One region of the Arthrobacter sp. BG3 genome, then DNA from elsewhere that is predicted to be linked to it. Evidence: riboswitches for the same ligand, from Rfam matches in the RefSeq annotation. Region 1 holds a riboswitch; each other region holds the start of a gene.

What was found. Region 1 has a riboswitch for thiamine pyrophosphate ahead of AC1MFL_RS17150 (bifunctional hydroxymethylpyrimidine kinase/phosphomethylpyrimidine kinase). Riboswitches for the same ligand answer to the same signal wherever they lie in the genome.
Region 2: linked by a shared signal. The riboswitch ahead of AC1MFL_RS10535 (ECF transporter S component) and the one ahead of AC1MFL_RS17150 (bifunctional hydroxymethylpyrimidine kinase/phosphomethylpyrimidine kinase) in region 1 are both predicted to bind thiamine pyrophosphate.
Region 3: linked by a shared signal. The riboswitch ahead of AC1MFL_RS15085 (FAD-dependent oxidoreductase) and the one ahead of AC1MFL_RS17150 (bifunctional hydroxymethylpyrimidine kinase/phosphomethylpyrimidine kinase) in region 1 are both predicted to bind thiamine pyrophosphate.

The regions. Positions count from the first base shown of each region.
Region 1 covers NZ_CM155270.1:3,807,887-3,814,167, reverse strand. Annotated here, with positions in the region: gene obgE (GTPase ObgE) at 1-1,040, opposite strand, end outside; gene rpmA (50S ribosomal protein L27) at 1,158-1,421, opposite strand; gene rplU (50S ribosomal protein L21) at 1,483-1,791, opposite strand; gene AC1MFL_RS17150 (bifunctional hydroxymethylpyrimidine kinase/phosphomethylpyrimidine kinase) at 2,146-3,738, opposite strand; TPP riboswitch at 3,721-3,818, opposite strand; gene AC1MFL_RS17145 (Rne/Rng family ribonuclease) at 3,924-6,281, opposite strand, start outside.
Region 2 covers NZ_CM155270.1:2,369,773-2,376,053, forward strand. Annotated here, with positions in the region: gene AC1MFL_RS10510 (MrpF/PhaF family protein) at 1-103, shown strand, start outside; gene mnhG (monovalent cation/H(+) antiporter subunit G) at 93-509, shown strand; gene AC1MFL_RS10520 (DUF4235 domain-containing protein) at 527-790, opposite strand; gene AC1MFL_RS10525 (DUF4386 family protein) at 915-1,712, shown strand; gene AC1MFL_RS10530 (heme-degrading domain-containing protein) at 1,714-2,262, opposite strand; TPP riboswitch at 2,448-2,591, shown strand; gene AC1MFL_RS10535 (ECF transporter S component) at 2,656-3,288, shown strand; gene AC1MFL_RS10540 (ABC transporter ATP-binding protein) at 3,288-4,943, shown strand; gene AC1MFL_RS10545 (energy-coupling factor transporter transmembrane component T family protein) at 4,940-5,743, shown strand; gene AC1MFL_RS10550 (UDP-N-acetylglucosamine 1-carboxyvinyltransferase) at 5,840-6,281, shown strand, end outside.
Region 3 covers NZ_CM155270.1:3,344,477-3,350,757, reverse strand. Annotated here, with positions in the region: gene AC1MFL_RS15095 (thiazole synthase) at 1-143, opposite strand, end outside; gene thiS (sulfur carrier protein ThiS) at 149-385, opposite strand; gene AC1MFL_RS15085 (FAD-dependent oxidoreductase) at 382-1,944, opposite strand; TPP riboswitch at 1,937-2,070, opposite strand; gene thiE (thiamine phosphate synthase) at 2,097-2,804, shown strand; gene AC1MFL_RS15075 (ferritin-like fold-containing protein) at 2,883-3,554, opposite strand; gene AC1MFL_RS15070 (RNB domain-containing ribonuclease) at 3,596-5,116, shown strand; gene AC1MFL_RS15065 (DEAD/DEAH box helicase) at 5,428-6,281, shown strand, end outside.

The sequences.
Region 1 (6,281 bases):
TCGCGGGCGGCCTGGACGATTTCTCCCATGGCGAAGCCGAGCTGGCGGAGGCCCTCGTGGCTGGTGGCGGAGATCTCGAAGACCTTGTAGCCGCGGGCTTCGAGTTCGGGCCGGACGAACTCGGCCATGTCCTTGCCGTCGGGCAGGTCCACCTTGTTCAGGGCAACCAGGCGGGGGCGGTGGTTCAGCGGAACGACTTCGCCGTCGGTGCCGCTGTAGCTCATGTCCACCGCGTACTTCTCGAGTTCGGCTTCGATGATGGCGAGGTCGGAAAGCGGGTCGCGGTCCGATTCGAGCGTGCCGCAGTCCAGGACATGCACCAGGGCGGCGCAGCGTTCGACGTGGCGCAGGAAGTGGTGGCCGAGGCCCTTGCCCTCGCTGGCGCCTTCGATCAGGCCCGGCACGTCGGCGATCGTGAACCGGACGTCGCCGGCCTGGACGACGCCGAGGTTCGGGATGAGGGTGGTGAAGGGGTAGTCAGCGATCTTGGGCCGCGCGGCCGACATCGCGGCGATGAGGCTGGATTTGCCGGCGGACGGGAAGCCGACAAGGGCGATGTCCGCGATGGACTTCAGTTCCAGGACGACGTCGCTGGACTCGCCTTCGATGCCGAGCAGCGCGAAGCCCGGGGCACGGCGCTTCTGCGAGGAGAGCGAGGCGTTGCCGAGGCCGCCGATGCCGCCGGCAGCAGCGACGTATTCGGCGCCTTCGGTCACGAGGTCGGCGAGGACTTCGCCGGACTTGGACTTCACGACCGTGCCGACGGGGACCGGGAGGATCAGCGTTTCGCCGTGCTTGCCTGCGCGCCAGTCGCCCATGCCGGGGCCGCCGTTGGTGGCGTGGCGGTGCGGGGCGTGGTGGTAGTCCAGCAGGGTGGTCGTCTGGGGGTCGACGCGCAGGATGACGTCGCCGCCGTTGCCGCCGTTGCCGCCGTCGGGACCGCCGAGCGGCTTGAACTTCTCGCGGTGAACGGAGACACAACCGTGACCGCCGGTACCGCCGGATACGTGCAGTACTACCCGGTCTACAAAGCTGGCCACGTGGATCTCCTCAGTGCTGTTCCCCGGGACTCCAAAGAGCCCCAAGTTGATTGTAATGCGGTTAAAACACCGGTGGAGCGGACCTAATGGCCCGCCCCACCGTTTTAAGACTTGTTGTTACTCTGCAGCTGCAGCAGTCACAATGTTCACGACGCGACGACCGCGGCGGGTGCCGAACTCGACAGCGCCGGGGGTCAGGGCGAACAGGGTGTCGTCGCCGCCGCGGCCAACGCCGGCGCCCGGGTGGAAGTGGGTGCCACGCTGGCGGACGATGATCTCGCCTGCGGAAACTACCTGGCCGCCGAAGCGCTTGACGCCGAGGTACTGGGCGTTCGAGTCACGACCGTTGCGAGTGGAACTCGCGCCTTTTTTATGTGCCATTTGGAAATGCCTGCCTTAAAATTCTGGGGAATCTGCTGAAAACCTGAACAGTAACGAGTAGTTACTTGATACCGGTGATCTTGACCTTGGTCAATTCCTGACGGTGACCCTGGCGCTTCTTGTAGCCGGTCTTGTTCTTGAACTTCTGGATGACGATCTTGGGACCGCGAAGGTCCTCAAGGATCTCAGCCGTAACCTTTACCTTGGCCAGGTCCGAAGCTGCAGACGTGACCTTGTCACCATCCACCAGGAGCAGTGCGGGCAACTCAAAGGTGCTGCCGGCTCCACCGGGGACGCGGTTCAGGGTAACGAAGTCTCCAACGGAAACCTTCTCTTGGCGGCCGCCTGCGCGGACAATCGCGTACACCACTGGGGAACTCACTTCTCTCGACGTTTATTACTAGATTTGCGTGCGGAACCTGGGTCCAAAGTTTCTGGTCCGGCTCACGCTGTGCCTCTACGCCGGTGGGTTCCCCGGGGGGACCCATGAGCTATCCCGTGGACATTCGCACTTAAATTCAAGTGGAACATCCTCAAGGTCATAACCCAAGTGTTGGCGTAAGCACCGAAGATCTAGACTACGCTAATTTTGCCTTCGGCCGCAAATGAGGCTGGTTCCGAAGGGAGGTACGTGATAGGCGCCACTCTGTATGGACAGAGCCTTGCCGCAACGACTTCCGGAACCGTGCCCACCTATCGTACAGGCTTCCGCGGTCTCGCCCGGTCAGGCGTGCAGCCGCGGCGCGTCGAAGAAATCGACTTCGTAGCGGGCCGACTGCCGGAAGGCCCGGGTCATGGCGTCCCGTTCGCTCTCCGACGCCGCCCGTGCCGCCGCGTCGGTGTAGGCGACGGCCTGCCGGGTGGCGGCGGCGAACTCCTCATCGGCATAGGTGCGCAGCCACACCGCGTAGGGATGCGACTCCGGCGCTCCCGCGGCGAGGAACTGCGCGTGCAGGGTCTCCCCGACCTCGGCGTAAAGCCAGAAGCACGGCAGCACGGCGGCCACCAGCACCGCGTAGCTGCCGGAAACCGAAGCGGCCAGCAGGTGGTCCACATAGGACTTGGTGACCGGCCCCGGTGTCACGTCGGCCGTGCGGGTGCTCAGCCAGGTCCGGTGCAGCTCGGACTCCACTTCGAGGCAGTTCTGCGCGGAGCGGGCCCAGAAGAGCTGTTCGGCCTCTGTGGGGGCGATGGCGGCGGCACGGGCCAGGACCCGGGAATAGCCGTTCAGGTAGAGGGCGTCCTGGGAAAGGTAGTAGGCGAACTCGTGCTCCGGCAGCGACCCGTCGGCGAGGGCCCGGATGAAGCCCAGGGAGTAGATCGCTGTCAGGTCGGCGGTTGCGGCGTCCCGGAGGGCGGCAGCGAACTGCCCTTCGGCCGGTACCCTGCCCGTCCTGCGATGGTCCTCGGTCTGCTGCTGGACGTGATGGAAATGGTGGACCGGGCCGTTGCCGGTCCCGACGTCGAGCCTCTCCGAGCTGCGCAGTGCTTCCTGCAGCCAGGGCTTGACCTCGCGGAGCGCAGCCTCCCAGTCCCCCACCCGGGTTTGCACCGTGGCCATCGCCGAGGACAGCGAACACCCGGTGCCGTGGCTGTTGCGGGTGGGTACCCGCTCCCCAGGCACCACCACAACGTCCTGGGCGAGGAGTCCGCCGGTGTTGACCAGAGCATCGGGGCACCCCCCGTGGGAGGCGGGGTTGTCCCCGGTGCCGGCGCCGCCGTCGAGGTGCCCGCCCTTCACCAGGACGGTGGTGCCGGTTTGGGCGGCAAGCCGCTTGCCCTGTTCCAGCGCCGCGGCCCAGTCCTTGGCGGGCGGCTCCCTGAGCAGGATGGCGAGCTCGGCGAGGTTGGGCGTGATGAGGTCCGCGTAGGGCAGGAGCGTGTGCAGCGCCTCCTCTGCGGTCTCCTGCAGCAGCCGGTCGCCGCTTGTTGCCACCATCACCGGATCCAGGACCACGACGCCGGGGCGGGCCTTCTCCAGCCAGCTGCGGACGGCGTCGATCACGGAGGCGTCCCCCAGCATCCCGATCTTCACGGCGTCGATGCTGATGTCCTGGCTGAGGGCGTCGAGCTGGGCGGTCAGGAAGGCCGCCGGCGGGACGTGGACGGCGCTGACGCCCCGGGTGTTCTGGGCAGTGAGCGCGGTGATGGCCGCCATGCCGTAGCCGCCATGTGCGGCAATGCTCTTGAGGTCGGCCTGGATCCCTGCGCCGCCGGAGGGGTCGGAGCCGGCGATGGCCAGCACCCGAGGGATCCGGGGCGCCGCAGCGGAGGGGGCAGACGGAAGAAACGAGGAGGCGGTGGTCAAGAGAGACATCCCTTCGCCGGTGCTAGCCGGACAGGTTCAACGGGTCTGGATCTCAGCCGGCTCGATGCGCGGCACCCCGTGTCAGGGATCCAGCCTAGCCGCATCCCTTAACGAAGTCGCGGGCACGGCCCGAACCTGTGCGTATTGCTACGCGGTCCGGACCGCACCCGCGGCCGTGCTGCACTGTTCCGGGGTTAGAGCTCCGAGGCCGGAACGCCCACTCCGAGGATGATCGGCTCGCTCGCGGCCGGCTTGGCGGCCGGCGTCGTTGCGGCCGGGACCTTGGCCTCGTGCACCGATACGGCTGCGGCGTGCGGGGTTTCCCTGCGCTGTTCCACCGAGGTCTCGTTGGCGGCACCCTGGGCGCGGCTGGCGCTCCGGTTGCGGCGGCCGCGGCGGGCACGCGAGGTCCCGGCCTCGGCTTCCGCTTCGGTCTGGGAGCCCGCAGCCGGGGCGCGTCCCGGTCCGGTTCCGCCGGCGCGCGCCGGGGCTGCCGCCGCGGTCCGGGGCGGGGCCGCAGCTGCGGCGGCCTTGACGGCCGGTTCCTGGGCTGCTTCGGCCTCGCCAAGCTGGGCGAACGCCTCTGTCAGGAGGTCCAGGGTCAGCGCCGGCGAACCCGCCTGGTCGGCGTGCTCGACGAACGGCAGGGCGACCTGCTCGCCGCCGAAGGTCAGCACGGCGGCGGGGCGTCCGGCTGCTTCTTCCGTTGCGGCCAGCTCGACGACTGCATCGACGGCCGCCTGGCGGGTCTCGGCGTCGGCTGCGGTCGGGGCCTCCCCGTCATGCAGGTGCGCGGCGTGCGCCGCTGCGGCGATGTTCGCCAGCGCCGCACGGGTTGCCTCTGCCTTGGCGTGGCGCTCGGCCTCGGTGGGCTCGGGGTGGACTGCTGCCGGGATGGGCTGTTCCTCCGCGCCCTGGCCTCCCCTGCCGCGGCGGCGGCTCTTGCGTTCGGTCCGCGCGGCAGGCTGGTGCTCGGTCCGCGGGACGTGGTGCTCGGCGGCAACAACGTTGGCGCGGCGGTGCTCGACGGGCTCGTCGTGGGTGACGATGCCGCGGCCGGCGCAGGTTTCGCACTGTTCGCCGAAGACTTCCAGCAGCCCGGTGCCCATCCGCTTGCGCGTCATCTGCACGAGGCCCAGGGAGGTCACCTCGGCCACCTGGTGCTTGGTCCGGTCCCGGCCCAGGCACTCGACCATGCGGCGCAGCACAAGGTCGCGGTTCGACTCGAGCACCATGTCGATGAAGTCGATGACGATGATGCCGCCGATGTCGCGGAGCCGGAGCTGCCGGACGACTTCCTCGGCTGCTTCGAGGTTGTTCTTGGTGACGGTTTCCTCAAGGTTTCCGCCGCTGCCGGTGAATTTGCCGGTGTTGACATCGACCACGGTCATGGCCTCGGTGCGGTCGATCACGAGGGAGCCGCCGGAGGGCAGGAAGACCTTGCGGTCCAGGGCCTTGTGGATCTGCTCGTCGATGCGCCAGGCCGCGAAGATGTCCGTGTCCTTGGTCCACTTCTCCAGCCGGCCCACGAGGTCGGGCGCCACATAGGTGACGTAGGCCTCGATGGTGTCCCAGGCTTCCTCGCCGGAGACGATCAGCTTGGAGAAGTCCTCGTTGAAGACGTCGCGGACCACCTTGATGGTCAGATCGGGTTCGCCGTAGAGCAGTTCGGGGGCGAGGAGCTTGGTGGAGGTCGACTGGCCCTCGATGCCTTCCCACTGCGCGCGGAGCCGGTTGATGTCGTGCGTGAGCTCTTCCTCGGACGCGCCCTCGGCCGCGGTGCGGACAATGACGCCGGCGCTTTCCGGCAGCCGGTCCTTGAGGATCCGCTTCAGGCGGTTGCGTTCGACGTCGGGCAGCTTGCGGGAGATGCCGGTCATGGAGCCGCCGGGAACGTACACGAGGTAGCGGCCGGGCAGCGAGATCTGGCTCGTGAGGCGGGCGCCCTTGTGGCCGACCGGGTCCTTGGTGACCTGGACGAGCACGGAGTCCCCGGACTTCAGCGCGTTTTCGATCCGGCGCTGCTTGCCCTCGAGGTTGACGGACTCCCAGTTGACTTCACCGGCGTAGAGCACGGCGTTGCGGCCGCGCCCGATGTCGACGAAGGCGGCTTCCATCGACGGCAGCACGTTCTGGACCTTGCCCAGGTACACGTTGCCGATCAGGGAGTCCTGCTGGGTCTTGGAGACGAAGTGCTCGGCCAGGACGCCGTCCTCGAGGACGCCGATCTGGATTCTGTCGTCGCGCTGGCGGACGATCATCTGGCGGTCGACAGATTCGCGGCGGGCCAGGAACTCGGCCTCGGTGATGACGGTGCGGCGGCGGCCGGTGTCGCGGGATTCGCGGCGGCGCTGCTTCTTCGCCTCGAGCCGGGTGGAGCCCTTGAGGGACGTGACGCGGTTGTTGACCGGCGCCTCGGTGGCCGCGCGGGGCGCACGGACGCGGGTCACGGTGTTGGGCGGGTCGTTGTCTTCCCCGCCGGTCAGTTCCAGGTCCTGGTCACCACGGCGGCGGCGACGGCGGCGGCGCGACGTCACGCCGTCTTCGAGCTG
Region 2 (6,281 bases), 1.4 Mb from region 1:
CAACCTCATGCTGCTGGTGGCGGTGTCCCTGATCGGGTTTGTCGGCTCCGTCACGGTGGCCCGCTTCGTAGCCGACCGGCGGGAGAAGAGCCGTGAATCCTGAAACCCTTACCGCCGACACCGTGATCGACGCCGTCTCGGCGGTCTTTATGGTGGTCGGCGCCCTGATGTCACTCGCGGCGGCGGTGGGACTGCTCCGCTTTCCGGACCTGATGACCCGGATGCACGCGGCCACCAAGCCCCAGGTGCTGGGGCTTTTCCTGCTGCTCTGCGCGCTGGGGCTCCAGATGCGCACCTGGTGGGTCTGGCCAGTGCTGGGCGTGGCGTGGATCTTCCAGTTGCTGACCGTGCCGGTGTCCGCGCACATGGTCGGCCGGGCCGGTTACCGCACCAAGCACCTCCACCCGGAACTGCTCAGCACGGACGAACTCGAGGCCGTCGTGCAGCAGGCGGCGGGCAAGCGCGGGTTTAGCGACGACGACCCCGACGCGGCCACCGACAGGCGGTAAGAGCTAAACGATGCGCCCTAAACCACGTCCTGGCTCTTGGCGAAACGCGTGACCGCGCGCTGCGTGCCGTGGTTGGCGAGGACCTGGATGATGGCGCTCACAGCTGCCGAAATCAGCGCGAAGGTTAGCGCTGAGCGCAGCGTGGTGGGCACATCCTCATCGTGGCCCTTGGGCGGCTTGTTGCCCGTGGATTTCTCCCACACGGTGTCAACGAGTTTGGTGCCGACGTAGCCGGCGAGCAGGCTGACGCCGGTGCCGAGCAGTTTGATGAAGATGTTCATTCTTCGGACTCCTAGGGGAGGAAACAGGGCTTCCCCTAGCCTAGCGCCCCTCGCCCGGCGCCCGGCGCTCCAGCCAGGGACCAACGCCCCTGTCCGGCGGCCCGGTCCGGACGTACCTTCGAGGATGGCACGACGCCAAACCCGCGCGCCCGGGCCCGCCCGGCAGCCGGCCACCGATTCGGCCGGCGGCCGGACCTGGCGCCGGCTCTATCTCTGGGCCGGGATCTCCTCGGTATTGTTCGTGGCGCTGCTGATGCTGGCACTGGTCCTGGACTTCGCCGCCCCGCCCCCGGTTCATGGCGGCACCGAGACGCTGGAGTTCATCGCGCGGAACAAAGGGAACTATGTTGCCGAACAGCTGCTCTGGATCATGCCGAACATCCTGCCGGTGCTGGTGTTCGTTGCACTCTTCGTGGCGCTCGCCCCGCTGGACAAGAGCCTGGCCCTGCTCGCCGCAGTGATCGGCGGCCTGTCGTGGGGTCTGATCCTTGCCGTCCCGGTCACCAGCAGGGGATCGGTGGGGCTCGTCTATCTCAGCGACCGTTACGCCGCCGCCGCCGACGACGCGGCCCGGCTCCGCTACTCGACCGCCGCCGAAGCCATCATCGCCGAAAACAACACCCCCGCCGTCGCCGGTGTCCTGTCCGCGGCCGGCATCCTGCTCATCTCCATCGTCATGCTGAACGGGGTGCTGCCGCGGGCCCTGGCCTGGCTGGGGATCGCCACGGGCGGGCTGGGCATCGTCGCGGAAGCCCTCCGGCACGCCGTCCCGGAGATCTACGGGGGCTACGGGGTGCTGATGTGGGTCTGGTTTGTCGCAGCGGGGATTGCGCTGATCCGGCTGGCCGGGCGGACACCCCGGCGCCCGAGCGAGGCGCCGGCACCGCGGGGTCGCGGCGGGACCGCAGCGCCGGGCGGCTGAGCTACCGCCCGGGGGTCACGGCGCGGCCCAGGATCTCCGACAGGGCTTCGACCACCAGCTCATGGTCGGCCTTCTGCGGCAGCCCGGACACCGTGACGGTGGCCACCATCCCGGTCCCGCGCACATAGATGGGGAAAGCCCCGCCGTGGGCGGCAAACTCCTTCTGGTCAAACCAGGCGTTGTCCTCGATCCTCCGCCCGGCGGCCCGGGACCGAAGACCCACCAGCAGGGACGGGACTTCGTAGCGGACGGCCGTGCGCTGCTTGGCCCTGATCCAGCGCTCATTGTCCGGTGTGGCGCCTTCCAGCGCCGCGTGGAAGAGCACCTGCTCGCCCTTGGTGATGTCGATGGCGATCGGGTGGGAGCGCTGCCTGCCGAGTTCAACCAGGAGCAGCCCCAGGTCCAGGGCGTCGTCCTTGCCGAAAGACTGGAACTGCAGCTCATCGATTTCGGCCAGGATGCGGCCGATGAGCGCGGCCAGCGATCCGTGCGGCTGCTCGTCGGCGGAGTCCGGATCGTAGCCGGAGGGCGGCACTGCTGAGTTGGTCACGTGTTCCAGCTTCCGTTGGTTGGCCGCCGGCGCGTGGGCGCGGCATCCGGTGTTCCCGTGCCTTGCCGACTCTACCAAGCAGGGGGTTCCGGGTCACCGGCGCGGCGCCGGCGCATTGTGACGGCTGACCCCGGAACCCAGCCGCCCGATGGGTGTAAACTTAGCCACGCCCACAAGGGCGATATTCAATACGACAGGGGAGCGCCGCCGTCGGGCATCACCGGAGGAATCCGGGGACACCACAGGTGGGCGCTGAGAGTGCGGACAGCCGCAGACCCTCGAACCTGATCCGGTTAGTACCGGCGCAAGGGAGTCGAGTTCTCAGAGTGCCCGGAACAGCGGCGGAAGCTGCGGCCCCGGACACCCTCCCCTCCTGTTCCTCAGGAGGACGACATGACTGATACATCTGCCAAGCAGACGCTCACCGGACGCAACTACAACTGGCGTGTGGTGGACATTGTGGTGGCCGCACTGATCGCGGTGGCCGGCGGCGTGATCTTCTGGGCCTGGTCCCAGGGCGCCAACCTCATTGCCGCCCCCGTCAACGCGTTCTACCCGCCGCTGACCGGGCTCTATGCCGGCGGCTGGATGATCCCGGCGGTGCTGGGCATGCTCATCATCCGCAAACCGGGCGCCGCACTGTTCTGCGAAGCCGTGGCCGCCGCCGGTGAGCTGATCATGGGCTCGCAGTACGGCACCACGGTGCTCATTTCCGGCATCCTGCAGGGCCTCGGCGCCGAGCTGGTCTTCGCCGCCTTTATGTACAAGAAGTTCAACCTGCCGGTGTCGCTGCTCGCCGGTGCCGGTGCCGGCCTGTTCTGCGGGCTGAACGATTCGTTTCTGCCCTGGGGCTGGAACATCGCCTACGCCGACGGCGACAAGCTGGCCTACATCATCTTCACGGCCATCTCCGGCGCCGTGATCGCCGGCGGACTGTCCTGGCTCGCCACCCGGGGCCTGGCCAGGACCGGTGTGCTGAGTTCCTTTGCCTCCCGCAAGGCGGCCACGGAGCCTGTCTTCTCCTGATGTCCGCCTCCAGCACGTCCGCCGGCAGCGGGTGCCGCCCGGCCACGGTCACCGCGCGGGGCTGGGGCTGGCGGCACGCCGGCCGGCCCCGGCCCGCCGTCAGCGGCCTGGACCTGGATATCCGGCCCGGTGAGCGGGTGCTCCTGCTGGGTCCCTCCGGCGCCGGCAAATCAACGCTGCTCCACGCCCTGGCCGGGGTACTCGGCGACAGCTCCGCCGGTGGCGCCGAGCGTGCTTCCGGCGGTGCTGCAGGCCGTGCCGCTGCGGATGCCGAGGATGCGGACGAGACCGGCCGCCTGCTGATCGACGGCGCCCCGCCCCGGGCCCAGCGCGGCCGGGCAGGACTCATGCAGCAGGACCCGGAGACCCAGGTGGTGCTCTCGCGCCTGGGCGACGACGTCGCCTTCGGCGCCGAAAACCTGTCCGTTCCGCCGGCCGAGATCTGGCGGCGGGTGGCGGAAGCACTTGACGACGTCGGGCTGGGCCGGCTGCCGCTGGACCATCCGACGTCGGCACTCTCCGGCGGGCAGAAGCAGCGCCTGGCCCTCGCCGGCATCCTGGCGATGCGCCCCGGCCTGATCCTGCTCGATGAACCCACCGCGAACCTGGATCCCGCCGGTGTCCTGGAAGTCCGCGACGCCGTCGGCCGCTGCCTGGACAAAACCGGGGCCACCCTGGTGGTGGTGGAGCACCGGGTCTCCGTCTGGAAGGACCTGGTGGACCGGATCGTGGTGCTGCAGCCCGGATCCGCCACGGACTCCGCCGTGCTGATCGACGGGCGCCCGGACGAGGTCCTGGCCCAGGCACGGGACATGCTCACCGCGGCCGGCGTCTGGGTCCCGGGTTACGTGCCGCCGACCCGGCCCCGGGGTGCAGCGGGCGCCGCCGCCGGCGCGGCCGGGCACACCGCTGCCGCCCACGCGGCGCGGCAGTTGCTGCTCGCCGCGGAGGACCTGGCCGTGTCGCGCGAACGGCCGCGGCGGGCCGGGCTCCGCGGAGGCTTCCGCCCGATCCCGCCGGTGCCCGTGCAGTCCGGCATCACGGCCCAGGTCCGGGCCGGCGAAGCGCTGACCATCACGGGTCCCAACGGCTCCGGCAAGTCCACTTTCGCCCTGACCCTCGCGGGCCTGCTCGCCCCGGTCTCCGGCACGGTCTCCGCCACGTTGCCGCTCAGTGCCGGCGCGGGGATCGACCCCTACCGGTGGAAGGCGCAGCAGCTGATCGCCCGGATTGGCACCGTCTTCCAGGAGCCCGAGCACCAGTTTGTCACCGGACGCGTGCTCGATGAGCTGATGTTCGGGCCCCGGCACCTGGGCCGCGGCGAGGACCGGGTGGACGAACTCCTGCAGCGGCTTCGGCTCACGGAGCTGGTGGACGCCAATCCCTACACCCTCTCCGGCGGTGAGAAACGGCGCCTGTCCGTGGCCACCGTGCTCGCCGCCCATCCCCAGGTGCTCGTCCTGGACGAACCGACCTTCGGACAGGACGCCAACACCTGGGCCGAACTCGCCTCCTTCCTCTCCGAACTCCTCGACGACGGCACCGCCGTCGTGTCCGTGACGCACGATGCCGAATTCAGTGAGGTCCTGGGCGGCACCGAGCTGAGCCTCGGTGCCCCCGAATCCCGGGAACCGGGGAAGGTCGCAGCGCCATGAGGCAGGAACTGACCCTGCGCGGCAACCATGCCCTGCTGGCCCGGGCCAACCCGCTGGCGAAGTTCGCCGCGGTTATGCTCATCACGATGGTCCTGGCGCTGTCCATCGACTGGGTGTCCGCCTCGGTGGCGCTCGGCTTCGAACTGGCCCTCCTTCCGCTGGCCGGGCTGACCCCGGGAGTGCTCTGGCAGCGGGGCTGGCCGCTGATCCTGGCCGCGGCGCTGGGCGGCTGGAGCACCACGATCCTGGCACCCGACAGCGGAAACATCCTGCTCGATGCCAGGATCTGGTCCATCAGCGAAGGATCCCTCGAGCTCGGGCTGGGTTTCATGCTCCGCGGCCTGGCCATCGCGCTGCCGGCCGTGCTGCTGATGAGCTGCACCGACCCCACCGATCTGGCGGACGCCCTCGCGCAGAAGGCGAAACTGCCGCACCGCTTTGTCCTCGGGACGCTTGCCGCGATGCGGCTGGTGGGACTGATGGCGGAAGAATGGCAGACCATCGGCATGGCACGCCGCGCCCGCGGCGTGGGCTCGCACGGGAACCCGCTGCAGCGGCTCCGCGCCACCCTGGGGCAGAGCTTCGGGCTGCTGGTGCAGGCCGTCCGGCGCGCCTCCCGGCTCGCCGTCACCATGGAGGCCCGGGGCTTCGGCGGCGCGCAACGGACCTGGGCCCGGAAATCCGTCTTCAGCGGCCTGGATGCCTGGGTGTTCGCGGGCGGACTGCTGATTGCCGGCGCGGCCGTCGCCTCTGCCCTGGCCGCGGGAACCTGGAACATGGTCTTCCTCGCGCGGCAGTAACGCCCGTTATCGCACCGGACGGGTAGCCGTGTGAGGTTCGCGGCATTCCGTCCCAAATGCCCGGCATTAATAAATCATGCGTGATATTTTCTTGGGATGACTCAAGAGACTGCTGAACACGTTGGCGCCCTCCTCCGCGACGCCCGCCGCCAGAAAGGCTGGACCCAGGGGCAGCTCGCGGCCGAGCTCGGAACCAGCCAGAGCGCCATCGCCCGGATGGAACAGGGGAAGCAGAACCTCAGCCTGAAAATGATCCAGCGGCTTGAGACCATCTTCGGCCGGAGCATCGTCAAGGTGGGCCGGCCGGCCATGACGCACCTCCGGGTGGAGGGCGGCCGCACCCTGTCCGGATCCGTCGACGTCAACAGCAGCAAGAACGCCGGCGTCGCCCTGCTGTGCGCCAGCTTGATCAACCGCGGCACGACGACACTGCGCCGGCTGGCCCGGATCGAAGAGGTCAACCGGATCGTCGAGGTCCTGACCAGCATCGGCGTGGAGTGCAGCTGGCTCAACGCCAACGACCTGCAGATCCGCCGCC
Region 3 (6,281 bases), 460 kb from region 1:
AGCAGCGCGGCCCCCAGACCGTCCAGGCTGGGCGCCCCGCCGGTGCCCATGATCAGGCGCGACCCGAGCTCCACTCCGTCGACCATGAACGGATCCGCCGCGGCGGGCTTTACTCCCGGCGCTGCTGTTGTGGTGTCCTCCATGCTGCTCATCCTCCCTGTACCGCCGTGACCAGCTCGATGTCGTCGCCGTCGGCGAGCGCGGTGCCGTGCCACTGGCTGCGGGGAACCACCTCGGCGTTGCGGGCCACGGCGACGCCCAGTTTCGTGCCGTCCGCGGACTGTCCGTTGGGCGCCAGCGGGCGCCCGGTGACCTGGCTGACCAGGGTGCTGACCGAGGCGCCGTCGGCGAGGATGTGCTCGTTTCCGTTCAGTTTGATGTTCATACCGTTTCCTTGCTGTGCTCAGGGTTGGGATTGGCGTTGCGGGGGGCTGTTTCCTGCGTGCCGCCCGCGGGCATGCCGGCAACCGACGTCGGGGCTGCCGATTTGGCGTCGGCCGGCGTGCCGGCAGCGAACCGGCCCGGCCGGAAATGGGCCCAGCGGGGGTCCGCGACGCCGTCCAGCAGCTGGCGGCAGATCTCAGCCGCCGCGGGCGTCAGCAGGATTCCGTGCCGGAAGAACCCGGTGGCGATGATCAGACCCGCAACGTCCCCCGGACGCCCCTGCTCCGCCACCCGGCCCAGCAGCGGCGCGTTATCCGGGGTCCCCGGGCGGGCCCTCGCGGTGGCCTCAAGCAATTCCAGTTCGGCGACTGCGGGGACCAGTTGCTGGGCGTCGCGCAGCAGCTGGTAGACGCCGCCGGCGGACACGGCGGCGCCAGCCGGGGCCGCGCCCCCAAAGGTGCCGCCAGCCGTAGCCCGGCCCGTAGAGGAGCCGCCGGTCGGCGCAGCCGGCGCTCTGTCTCCCCCACCGAGATCGTCCTCCCGCTGGGTGGCACCGATCACGACCGTGCCGTCCTGCCGGGGGACGATGTACACCGGCACGCCGCGGACCAGCCCCCGCACAGTGGAGGTCAGCAGCGGCCGCAGTCTCGCCGGCACCCGGAGCCGGAGGATGTCCCCGTGGACCGGCCGCAGCGGCAACCGGAGTCCGGCGGGCAATCCGTCCAGCGACGCGGCCCCCAGGCCGTTGGCCACAATGGTCTCGCCCGCCTGGATGAAGCCTCCGCCTTCGAGGCTGGCACCGACCACCCTCCCGTTCTCCCAGAGCAGCCCGGCGGCGCGCCGGCTGACGGTGTGGCAGTGGCTGTCCGCGGCCAGGAGTTCCCCCATCCGGGCGAGCAGGCGGCGCGGGTCCACCTGGTGGTCGGCGGGAATGTCGAAGGCGCAGGAGATCCCCGGGCTCAGCAGCGGCTCGCGCATCCGCGCCGCGCGGACGGTCAGAGGCTCCACGGTCAGGCCGTATGCCTGCTGGACGGTGCGCAGGTCTGCGAGCGCCCGGCGGTCGGCAGCGTCGGCACCCACGGCGAGGGTCGGCGTCGTGAGGTACCCCGTGGCGGTGCCGGTCCCGCCGGCGGCGCTGGCGTCGGCGCCGGTCCTGCCGTCGGCGCCGGTCCTGCCGTCGGCGCCTGCGGAACCCGTTGCGGTGTTGCTGGCGCCCGTTCCGGGGCCGCCGTCTCCGCGCTCGAGTCCGGCAGCGAAAGCCGGCCAGAGGCGGGAGGACTCAAGCATGAGCTCCAGGAGCGCCTCCTCCTGGTAGTGAAGTTCACTCACCGGGGCAAGCATTCCGGCGGCAGCCCAGCTGGCGCCGCTCCCGGGGGCATCATCGATCAGGGCCACGGACCGGCCCGAGCATCTCGCCGCCCAAGCGATCCCGTGGCCGACGACGCCGCCGCCGATTACAGCAACGTCGTAATATTTCCGGGCTCCGGCGTCATCATCGGAGGCGGCGGCTGCCGCTGCTTCAGTAAATGCGGCCGCGCCGCGGGCGGATATGTCGCCCATGAGGATTCCTTCCCTACGCCGGTACTAGCCGGATCAGGTCAAGCGGTCGGCTCTGACGCCCTCTCAGCCTGCGGCGCCGGACGCCAAAGGCATGGACGGCTGCGGCGGGCTCCCGCGGTATTGGCCCAGTTTAGAGGAACTAGGCTGGACCTATGAGCCAGGATGCCGTCCACACCACCGCCCGCCTTTACCTCTGCACCGATGCCCGACGGGACCGCGGCGACTTTGCCGACTTCGTGGATGCGGCATTTGCCGGCGGAGTCGACATCATTCAGCTGCGCGACAAGTCCCTGGAAGCAGCCGAGGAGCTGGAACTCCTGGAAGTCCTGCACCAGGCAGCCCAGCGTCACGGCCGGCTCTGGGCCGTCAATGACAGAGCGGACCTCGCCTCGCTTTCCGGGGCTCCGGTGTTCCACATCGGGCAAAAGGACATCCCACTCGGCGCCGCCCGCGACTTCCTCGGCAAAGGCGCCGTGATCGGGCTGTCCACGCACACCCCGGAACAGGTCGATGCCGCCATCGCGGCCGCCCCCGGCCGCAACGGACTGGACTACTTCTGTGTCGGGCCGGTCTGGGCCACCCCGACGAAGCCGGGGCGCGCCGCCGTCGGGCTCGAACTCGTGCGCTACGCGGCCGACGCCATCCGCCGGGCCGAGGCAACAGGCGGGGGCAAGACCGCGGGCAAAGTCGCGGGTGTCGTGCCGTGGTTCGCGATCGGCGGCATAGACCTCGGAAACGTGGAGCAGGTCGTGGAGGCCGGCGCCCGCAGGATCGTGGTGGTCCGCGCCATCACGGAGGCCGACGATCCCGCGGCCGCCGCCAAGTCACTGCTCGCCGCACTCGACGCCGCGGAGCGCTGAGTCCGGGCTGCCCGGTTAGCCGGCCAGGCTGCCCGGTTAGCCGGCCAGGCTGCACGGTTAGCCGGCCAGGCTGCACGGTTAGCCGGCCAGGCCGAGTTGCGCCATCCGGCGCGAGTGGTTGGCCGCCAGTTCCGCCATCAGCCCGCGGACGAGTTCCCTGGTCCGGTCCTCGTCGGCGCCGATCAGGCCGCCGAGGAACGCGTGCTCGAAACTCACCCGCTGGGCCTGGGTCAGGGCCTCGCCGAGCAGGCGTCTTGCCCACAGCGCCAGCCGCGACGCCAGCCTCGGGTCATCGGCGAGGGCGGTCTTGAGCCGCTCCCGCAAGACGGCCGTGGCCTCCTCATCGGCCTGGATCTGCTCCACCAGGGCCCGGGTGTCGGCGTCGACATAGCGGGAGATGGCGCGGTAGAAATCGGCGGAAACGGTGTCGATCACATACGCCTTCATCAGGGATTCGTACCAGTCCGCGGGGCGGGTGCGTTCGTGGAAGTGGTCCACGGACGGCTGGAACGGCAGCATGGCGGCCTCGGTATCCAGGCCCATGGCCTCGAGCTTGGCGCTGACGAGTTCGTAGTGCTGGAATTCGATCACGGCGATCCGGCCCAGCACCGCGCGGTCGTGCAGCGTGGGTGAATAGCGGGCATCGGAGGAGAGCCGTTCGAAGGCGGAAAGCTCGCCGTAGGCCATCACGCCGAGCAGATCCATCAGAAAGCTGTTGTAAGGGGCAGGATCGGCCGGGGATGCGCTCATGATTCAAGACTAATGGGGCAAATGAAGCTAATCTGATTTTCGTGTCCCATCATCGTCTGACCCCGAATGTGCACCAGCAGAAGAACCAACTTGCCGAGGCGCTCAACGCGCTGCGCACCACGCTGGAACTGCCGGGCCCCTTCCCCGAAGACGCGCTCCGGGAGGCGAAGGAAGCCGTGGCCGGGCACGAGCTTCCGGAGCTGGATTTCACGCATATCGACTTCGTGACCATCGATCCGGCGTCCTCCACCGACCTGGACCAGGCGCTCTTCATCGACCGTTCCGGTGCCGGCTACAAGGTGTTCTACGCGATTGCCGACGTCCCCTCCTTTGTGGCCCCCGGCGGGGCGCTCGACGCCGAGACCCGCCGCCGGGGCCAGACCTTCTACACCCCGGACGGCCGGATTCCGCTGCATCCGGAAGTCATCAGCGAGGAAGCGGGAAGCCTGCTCGCCGGGCAGCTGTGTGCCGCCTTCGTCTGGGAATTCATGCTGGACGACGCCGCCGAGGTCTCTGCGGTGCAGGTCCGCCGTGCGAGGGTGCGCAGCCGTGCCAAGCTGAGCTACCACGGAGTGCAGGCCGAGCTCGACGCCGGCACCGCCGCGCCCGTCCTGGAGCTGCTCAAGGAAGTCGGGATGAAGCGCGTGGAGCTGGAACGGCTCCGCGGAGGCGCCAGCCTGAACATGCCGGAGCAGGAAATCGAACAGCTGCCCGACGGCGGATACCGGATCGTGGCTGCGCCGCCGCTGCCAGTGGAGGACTGGAACGCCCAGATTTCCCTGATGACGGGAATGGCGGCGGCGGGGATCATGCTGGCGGGCAAGGTCGGCATCCTGCGCACGATGCCGCCGCCGGATGAAGCCTCGCTGGCGCATTTCCACCGCCAGACCCGCGCCCTGGGCAAACCCTGGGACGGCCAGATGAGCTACGGCGAGTACCTGCGCACCCTCGACCCCACCGACCCCCGGCAGCTGGCGATCGTGCACTCGGCTGGCATGCTGTTCCGCGGCGCCGGCTACACACCTTTCGACGGCACGGTTCCCGAGGCCGCCATCCAGGCCGCCATCGGCGCCGCCTACGCCCACTCCACGGCCCCGCTGCGCCGCCTGATCGACCGCTTCGTCCTGGTGATCTGCGAGGCGCTCAGCAACGGCACCGCTGTTCCGGACTGGGCCCGCCAGGCCCTGCCGTCCCTTCCCGCGATCATGGCGGCGTCTGACCAGCTGGCCGCGAGGCTGGAACGCCTCTCGCTCGACACCGTCGAGGCGGCGCTGCTGGTCAACCACGTCGGCCAGGAGTTCGACGCCGTCGTCATTTCCGGCTCCAAACCCGCCCGGAACGGGAAACCCGCCAACGGGAAAACAGCGAACGGCAGGAACGGCAACGGCGCCGCCGGCACCAAGGCGGGCAACGGAAGCGGGCCCTCCGGGATCGTGCAGATCGCCGAGCCTGCCGTCACCGCCCGCTGCCCCGGCGAACTGGAGCCGGGCACCCAGGTCCGGGTCCGGATTGTGTCCTCCGACATCGCCACCCGCGAGGTCAGGCTGGAGCTGGTGGGCTGAGCGCCCGGCAGGGTTCCCGCGCGCATCTTTTCTGACACAGCGCGGTCCGTCGAGGTTCCGGGCCGCGTACAGCTAGACTGGAAGGGTAGATATGGATGCCCGGTCGTTGATTTCCTTGATTTTCGAATTCAACAAGCCCGCCCCTACGCGATCTTGAGATAGACCCGCTGGTCCCCAGTGCCAGCAATTAGATAGCCCGCGATCGGCTTCCACTGGAATTGCCTGCGCGCCTGAGCGTGCTCCGGAACGGCCACCCGGCCGGCCCCGTTGAGCAAGCAGCGCAGCCCAAAATGAATAAGGAAACTCCCCTAGTGAGTGAATTGCACACGCACCAGCTTCTGACCGACGAATCCGGAACGGAAACGATCGAGCCGGAAGAGACCATCATCTCGGACGAGAAGCCGCATGAGATCGCCGAGAAGACGTTCGCGGACTTCAACGTCCGCGCCGATATCGTGGAGTCGCTGGCCGACGCCGGCATCACGCACCCCTTCCCGATCCAGGCCATGACGCTGCCGGTCGCCCTCAGCGGCCACGACATTATCGGCCAGGCCAAGACCGGCACCGGCAAGACCCTTGGCTTCGGCATCCCGGCGCTGCAGCGCGTCGTCGGACCGGACGACGCCGGCTACGACGCCCTCCCCGCTCCCGGTGCCCCGCAGGCCCTCGTGATCGTGCCGACCCGCGAACTGGCCGTCCAGGTCGCCGGCGACCTGCAGAACGCCGCCCGCAAACGCAACGCCCGCATCACCACCATCTACGGCGGCCGGGCCTACGAGCCGCAGGTTGAGTCGCTGCAGAAGGGCGTCGAGATTGTCGTCGGTACCCCCGGGCGCCTCATCGATCTCTACAAGCAGAAGCACCTCGTCCTGAAGAACGTCAAGATGGTCATCCTGGACGAGGCCGACGAAATGCTCGACCTCGGCTTCCTGCCCGACGTCGAGACCCTCATCGCCGGCACTCCCGCCGTCCGCCAGACGCTGCTGTTCTCGGCCACCATGCCCGGCCCGGTCGTCGCCATGGCCCGCCGCTACATGACCAAGCCGACACACATCCGCGCCGCCGACCCGGACGACGAAGGCCTGACCAAGCGCGACATCCGCCAGCTGATCTATCGTGCCCACAGCATGGACAAGATCGAGGTTGTTGCCCGCATCCTGCAGGC